One region of the Metasolibacillus sp. FSL H7-0170 genome, then DNA from elsewhere that is predicted to be linked to it. Evidence: a T-box and tRNA genes for the amino acid it is inferred to sense, from the RefSeq annotation. Region 1 holds a T-box; the other holds one or more tRNA genes.
What was found. A T-box is a leader RNA that pairs with one kind of tRNA and senses whether it is charged. The one in region 1 lies ahead of trpS (tryptophan--tRNA ligase), so its partner is inferred to be a tRNA-Trp.
Positions count from the first base shown of each region.

Region 2: it encodes a tRNA-Trp, which carries the amino acid that the T-box ahead of trpS (tryptophan--tRNA ligase) is inferred to sense. The anticodon was not compared.

Region 1 covers NZ_CP151964.1:1,668,344-1,671,824, reverse strand. Annotated here, with positions in the region: gene fabF (beta-ketoacyl-ACP synthase II) at 1-333, shown strand, start outside; gene trpS (tryptophan--tRNA ligase) at 785-1,774, opposite strand; T-box leader at 1,834-2,152, opposite strand; gene spxA (transcriptional regulator SpxA) at 2,704-3,102, shown strand.
Region 2 covers NZ_CP151964.1:3,316,506-3,319,986, forward strand. Annotated here, with positions in the region: rRNA gene MHH70_RS15405 (23S ribosomal RNA) at 1-550, shown strand, start outside; rRNA gene rrf (5S ribosomal RNA) at 659-774, shown strand; tRNA gene MHH70_RS15415 (tRNA-Asn) at 790-864, shown strand; tRNA gene MHH70_RS15420 (tRNA-Ser) at 872-963, shown strand; tRNA gene MHH70_RS15425 (tRNA-Glu) at 984-1,058, shown strand; tRNA gene MHH70_RS15430 (tRNA-Val) at 1,070-1,145, shown strand; tRNA gene MHH70_RS15435 (tRNA-Met) at 1,156-1,232, shown strand; tRNA gene MHH70_RS15440 (tRNA-Asp) at 1,236-1,311, shown strand; tRNA gene MHH70_RS15445 (tRNA-Phe) at 1,328-1,403, shown strand; tRNA gene MHH70_RS15450 (tRNA-Thr) at 1,417-1,492, shown strand; tRNA gene MHH70_RS15455 (tRNA-Tyr) at 1,496-1,579, shown strand; tRNA gene MHH70_RS15460 (tRNA-Trp) at 1,591-1,664, shown strand; tRNA gene MHH70_RS15465 (tRNA-His) at 1,698-1,773, shown strand; tRNA gene MHH70_RS15470 (tRNA-His) at 1,804-1,879, shown strand; tRNA gene MHH70_RS15475 (tRNA-Gln) at 1,898-1,972, shown strand; tRNA gene MHH70_RS15480 (tRNA-Gly) at 1,976-2,050, shown strand; tRNA gene MHH70_RS15485 (tRNA-Cys) at 2,057-2,130, shown strand; tRNA gene MHH70_RS15490 (tRNA-Gly) at 2,181-2,255, shown strand; tRNA gene MHH70_RS15495 (tRNA-Leu) at 2,310-2,392, shown strand; gene MHH70_RS15500 (LD-carboxypeptidase) at 2,499-3,401, shown strand.

The sequences.
Region 1 (3,481 bases):
CACGGTACAAGTACACCATACAATGATTTGTTTGAAACACAGGCAGTAAAAACGGTATTCGGCGAGCATGCCTATAAACTAGCAATGAGCTCAACGAAATCGATGACAGGTCATTTATTAGGTGCTGCTGGTGGAGTGGAAGCCATTTTTACGGTGCTAGCATTACATGAAGGAATTTTACCACCGACAATTAATTTACACACACCAGACCCAGCGTGTGACTTAGATTATGTACCGAACGAAGCGAGGGAAGCTTCTGTTGAGTACGCATTAAGTAATTCACTTGGCTTCGGTGGCCATAATGCATGTTTATTATTCAAAAAGTATAATTAATAGTGGCGTTCAAATAGCAGTGCATTGCCTGTTATTTGAACGCTTTTAATGTTGTTTTTCAAAGAGTTCATACGTTAAAATAAAGAGGGGTTTTTTTGGGGAATGAGAGAAACACTAGATTTAGCAGTGTTTAGCCTAGATGTAAGCAAAGGGCGCAAATTAAACTTTCAATGCACTTAAAAACAGGGATAGTCTTTTTTGGACAGCCCTGTTTTTCTTTTCAAATAGACGCATTTTTAGCATTTTACTTGAATATTTCTGTAAGGAAAGGATGGTGTTATCGTACGCTTTGTTTTGTTTTTGTTTTGCTACGGTATTAGTGTCGTATCCATTAGCAATTGCATTTTGTATTTAAACTATCGAACGCTCGGCTACTCATGGTCGGCAGTATGGAACTTTTTACTTGGTACATACGAGCTTTATATAGCTATCGCTTCACTTTGCGTGCTATTTATCGTCGTTTTCGACCTAAACCCATGGCGTTCTCCATTTTCTTAAGTGTTTTAGAGGCGATGGCATTCGCTTTTTCTGCTCCAGCATCTAAAATATCGTCTAATTCATGAGAATCAATCAATGCGTAGTAACGTTCTTGAATTGGCGTTAAATGCTCAATTACAGCAACAGCTACACCTGCTTTAAAATCACCGTAGCCTTTGCCTTCATATTTTTTCTCTAGATCAGCAATTGAAATGCCAGATAAAGCAGATTCAATTGTTAGTAAATTGGACACACCTGGTTTATTTTCGACATCGAATTTCACAATACCATCAGAGTCTGTTACGGCGGATTTGATTTTCTTTTCAATTTCCTTTGGCGTATCCAACACGCGAATTGTCGCTTTCGTATTCGGGTCGGACTTGCTCATTTTTTTCGTTGGCTCCTGCAACGATTTAATGCGCGCGCCTTCTTTCGGCAATTGAATATCAGGAATCGTTAAAATCTCGTTGTAACGCTTATTAAAGCGTTCTGCTAAGTCACGTGTTAATTCGATATGCTGCTTTTGGTCTTCACCAACCGGCACAATATTTGTATTATAAAGCAAAATATCTGCTGCCATTAATGGCGGATACGTTAATAATGCAGCAGATACTGACTCTTTTCCACTCGATTTATCTTTGAATTGTGTCATGCGCTCTAGCTCCCCGATAGATGCCACACATTGAAGCATCCATGCGGCCTGTGCATGTGCAGGAACTTCAGATTGAATAAATAAAATGGATTTTTCTGGGTCGATACCAACAGCAATATACATCGCTGCAAGACTTCGAATACTTTTGCGTAGCTCTAATCGCTCCTGCGGCACTGTAATGGCATGCTGGTCAACGATGCAGTAAATTGCCTGGCCTTGGTTTTGTAAAGCAGGGAATTGTCTAATTGCCCCGATATAATTACCAAGCGTAATAGTACCTGTAGGCTGAACACCTGAAAAAATTGTTGTCATTAAAATTCCTCCTAATTATTAAATAAATACAAAAAACATCATGCATCCCTATTAAAAATAGTAGGGACGAATGATGTTCGGAATCCGCGGTACCACCCAGCTTGCCCATAAATCTGAGCCACTTAACCTTCGTAACGTGAAGTATGCCGAGCTTTACTACTATGCCTCTAAATTTTTTCATGCTTGCTTGAAAAAATTATGGGGCTATCTCTACATTCAGCTACAAGTGAGTCATTGTCAGAAATGGCTGAACGATAAATTATTGTTCATAAAGCTAACTCAGAAGCCCATTCCGTTTGTATGATGGTCTGTTTGCACCAACCACAGACTCTCTAAACATCAAAGCTCAAACGTACTCTTCTTCTTCATTGTTTTTAGTTATATCTATTATGACTGAAATTATAGTATAGATGTATAAAAAAATGCAATACCTTTGTATAAAGTAAATTTAAAAAGGTTAATCTTATTGTAATGCAAGGGAACTTTTTGAAGAATGGGGCGGTCTGAAAAGAAAAGGGTTTTTCGGGCAATGGAAGTATAACTTTTGTCTATTCTTTTACATTTGAAAGAAAATGCTAAAACCTTTTTAATGAAACGTCTAAAAACAGTGCCATAGCTCATCATTAGGGCACCCGCAAGTGAAATTTTTCTCGATTATTTATAACTAATTGAGAAAAATCAGTCAAACGCATGTTTTGTTGTAACACAGTTTGGGTATAAACATACTGTTATAAATAATCATTCATACACTAGTCATAGTTGTTATTAGTTAAATCTTATTATTTTTTAAAATAGAAGGGTTTTTTATTGACATCCTATATTCAAAGTAAGTCAAATAGTGTATAATAACCGTAGCACTTAAATTAAATTAATTCTAAATTAAGAATTCAATAATATAGTTGATTCCAAAATGAAAGGATGTGTTACAAATGAGAGTTACTTTGTTTACATCGCCAAGCTGTACATCTTGCCGTAAAGCAAAGGCTTGGCTTGAAGAACATGATATCCCTTATACAGAGCGTAATATTTTTTCCGAGCCTTTAACAATTAGTGAAATTAAAGAAATTTTACGCATGACGGAAGATGGAACAGATGAGATTATTTCAACTCGCTCGAAGATTTTCCAAAAGTTAAATGTAGATGTAGAAAATTTACCGTTACAAAGATTGTACGAGCTTATTCAAGAATATCCGGGGCTACTACGTCGTCCAATTATTTTAGATGAGAAGCGTTTACAGGTCGGTTATAATGAAGATGAGATTCGACGTTTTTTACCACGTGGTGTTCGTGCATTCCAATTGCAAGAAGCACAAAGAATGGTCGATTAATGATGGGACCTGTAGAGGCAGGAGTTTTCTGTTGAATCAAGATAAAGTGAAACTTCAATCGGTGGGGGTTTTCCTCATCCCCCATTGATTGTTAGTTGAACCAATCGGGCTTTTACGGGCAGTTGAACTCCCACTTATCCTTAAGCCGACTTTCACTTAAGTCTTGAAGTGGGTGTTCTACTGCCCGTTAATGCGGGATAAAAGGTTTTAGCTGTCTGGAAAGTATTATCTTTCTAGGCAGCATCTTTTTTGTTTCACAATTTACTTGGACTTGCCTTGCTATTGAGAAAATAGTACAATGTAATCTCAATATTCTAATAATTTCAGGGCTAATTTTCAGTAATTTTAACGTTTTTGGTGTTTTTCCTTTTCATTTTTT
Region 2 (3,481 bases), 1.6 Mb from region 1:
CGAGACCTACAAGTCGAGCAGGGTCGAAAGACGGGCTTAGTGATCCGGTGGTTCCGCATGGAAGGGCCATCGCTCAACGGATAAAAGCTACCCCGGGGATAACAGGCTTATCTCCCCCAAGAGTCCACATCGACGGGGAGGTTTGGCACCTCGATGTCGGCTCATCGCATCCTGGGGCTGTAGTCGGTCCCAAGGGTTGGGCTGTTCGCCCATTAAAGCGGTACGCGAGCTGGGTTCAGAACGTCGTGAGACAGTTCGGTCCCTATCCGTCGTGGGCGTAGGAAATTTGAGAGGAGCTGTCCTTAGTACGAGAGGACCGGGATGGACATACCGCTGGTGTACCAGTTGTCGTGCCAACGGCATCGCTGGGTAGCTATGTATGGACGGGATAAGTGCTGAAAGCATCTAAGCATGAAGCCCCCCTCAAGATGAGATTTCCCATTACGCAAGTAAGTAAGATCCCTCAAAGACGATGAGGTAGATAGGTTCGAGGTGGAAGTGTGGCGACACATGAAGCTGACGAATACTAATCGATCGAGGACTTAACCACAATTAAAACTTGTTTCAATGTTCATTTATCCAGTTTTGAAAGAACAAGAAGATACATACTTGACTTTAATATAAAAGATGTTATAATAATTCTTGTCTTTGAAAATAGTCTAGTGATGATGGCAAAGAGGTCACACCCGTTTCCATACCGAACACGGAAGTTAAGCTCTTTAGCGCCGATGGTAGTTGGGGGCTTCCCCCTGTGAGAGTAGGACATCGCTAGGCTAACCTTGATATTGTTCCGAAGTAGCTCAGTGGTAGAGCAACCGGCTGTTAACCGGTTGGTCGCAGGTTCGAGCCCTGCCTTCGGAGCCATCTTCTTGGAGAGTTGTCCGAGAGGTCGAAGGAGCACGATTGGAAATCGTGTAGGCGGTTAACACTGTCTCAAGGGTTCAAATCCCTTACTCTCCGCCAACCTTTAAACAACGTTTATTGGCCCGTTGGTCAAGTGGTTAAGACACCGCCCTTTCACGGCGGTAACACGGGTTCGAATCCCGTACGGGTCACCACTATTGAATATGGAGGATTAGCTCAGCTGGGAGAGCACCTGCCTTACAAGCAGGGGGTCGGCGGTTCGAACCCGTCATCCTCCACCATTATTATTATCGCGGGGTGGAGCAGTTCGGTAGCTCGTCGGGCTCATAACCCGAAGGTCACAGGTTCAAATCCTGTCCCCGCAACCAAAAGGTCCCGTGGTGTAGCGGTTAACATGCCTGCCTGTCACGCAGGAGATCGCCGGTTCGATCCCGGTCGGGACCGCCATTTTAATATAAAAAGTGGGTCAGTAGCTCAGTTGGTAGAGCATTAGACTGAAGCTCTAAGTGTCGGCGGTTCGATTCCGTCCTGACCCACCATTTATTCCTAAATGCCGGTGTAGCTCAGTTGGTAGAGCAACTGACTTGTAATCAGTAGGTCGTGGGTTCGACTCCTATCGCCGGCACCACTTGGTGGGGTAGCGAAGTGGCTAAACGCGGCGGACTGTAAATCCGCTCCTTAGGGTTCGGCGGTTCGAATCCGTCCCCCACCACCATTTATCTGAATAGGGGCATAGTTCAACGGTAGAATAGAGGTCTCCAAAACCTTTGGTGTGGGTTCGATTCCTACTGCCCCTGCCAGATTTTTTTGTTATGAACAGAACATAAATAATGGCGATTGTGGCGAAGTGGTTAACGCATCGGATTGTGGTTCCGACACTCGTGGGTTCGATTCCCATCAGTCGCCCCATTAATAATCTAAAGTAAATTTTATATAATGGCGATTGTGGCGAAGTGGTTAACGCATCGGATTGTGGTTCCGACATTCGTGGGTTCGATTCCCATCAGTCGCCCCATTTAATAATAAAAGTTGTTGGGGTATAGCCAAGCGGTAAGGCAACGGATTTTGATTCCGTCATGCCTAGGTTCGAATCCTAGTACCCCAGCCATTTGCGGAAGTAGTTCAGTGGTAGAACACCACCTTGCCAAGGTGGGGGTCGCGGGTTCGAACCCCGTCTTCCGCTCCATTTTACGGCGGCATAGCCAAGTGGTAAGGCACAGGTCTGCAACACCTTTATCACCGGTTCAAATCCGGTTGCCGCCTCCAATTTAGTATAAATTGGGGATTTTTTTTCCTCTTTTTTAAATGAATATTTTGCGGAAGTAGTTCAGTGGTAGAACACCACCTTGCCAAGGTGGGGGTCGCGGGTTCGAACCCCGTCTTCCGCTCCAAATCTTTTGTAAGTATGAGAAAATTGATTTATCATACTGGAAAAATACTATAATGCCTGAGTGGTGGAATGGCAGACACGTCGGACTCAAAATCCGATGCCAGCGATGGCGTGTGGGTTCGAGTCCCACCTCAGGTATCATCTAAACTTCAACTTCGGTTGGAGTTTTTTATTTTGCTTATAAGAAATATGCCTCATACCTTTGGCAATGTTATAATACAATTGATTGAAAGAGGTGGAAGATTTGAATATTAGGCCAAAAAAATTAACACAAGGCGATACGGTAGGTGTTTTAGCACTGAGTAGTCCATTAAAGATGGAGCAGCTACCGATTAAGCTTGAATTTCTTGAAAAATTAGGGTTGAAGTATAAACTAGGACAGACGATTGCGGAGTATGAAGGGTTTTTGGCTGGCAGTGATGAGGAACGTCTTGCGGATTTATATGCAATGATAGCGGATGATGAAATTAAGGCTATATTTTGTGTGCGTGGTGGCTATGGTATTGGAAGATTGCTAGATAAAATCGATTATCAGCTATTGCAGGAGCACCCTAAAATTATTTGGGGTTTCTCTGATGTAACGAGCTTGCATTTAGCTGTTAATCAATATGCTAATTTAGTTACTTTCCACGGACCGATGTTAAGTGAGAGTAGCGACATTTTAGATGAGCTGTCAGAGAAAATGTTTCAGCAATTATTTGCACCGATTGAAATTCATTATGATGAACGGATTTCAAAGCTTGAAACGGTTGTCTCAGGCGTGGCTCGTGGCGAATTGATTGGTGGTAATTTGAATCGCTTAGTGAGCACACTTGCGACGAAATTTGAGATAGATTTCTCTAATAAAATTGTCATACTAGAAGATATTCATGAATCGCTTGACCGCATTGATGGTATGTTTAATCAATTGCGTTTAGCTCGCAAGCTAGAGCAAGCGGCTGGCTATATTATTGGTGATTTTAATGGTGTTGATGAGGCTGAGCTACTAAAGATTGTTTCCCACTATTTAAAGCCATTAAATAAGCCTGTATTAGCTGGCTTTAAAATTGGACATTGCAGACCGAATATTGGTCTTCCATTAGGAGTAGAGGCGATAATCGATGCGGATGCAAAAGTGTTAAGGGTATTGCCAGGTGTAGAAGAATAAAAGAAGCTGCACTGTAGGCAAATTGCTTACGGGCAGCTTCTTTTCGTAGCGAGCGTTTAGAAATCAATTCTGCGTTTGTC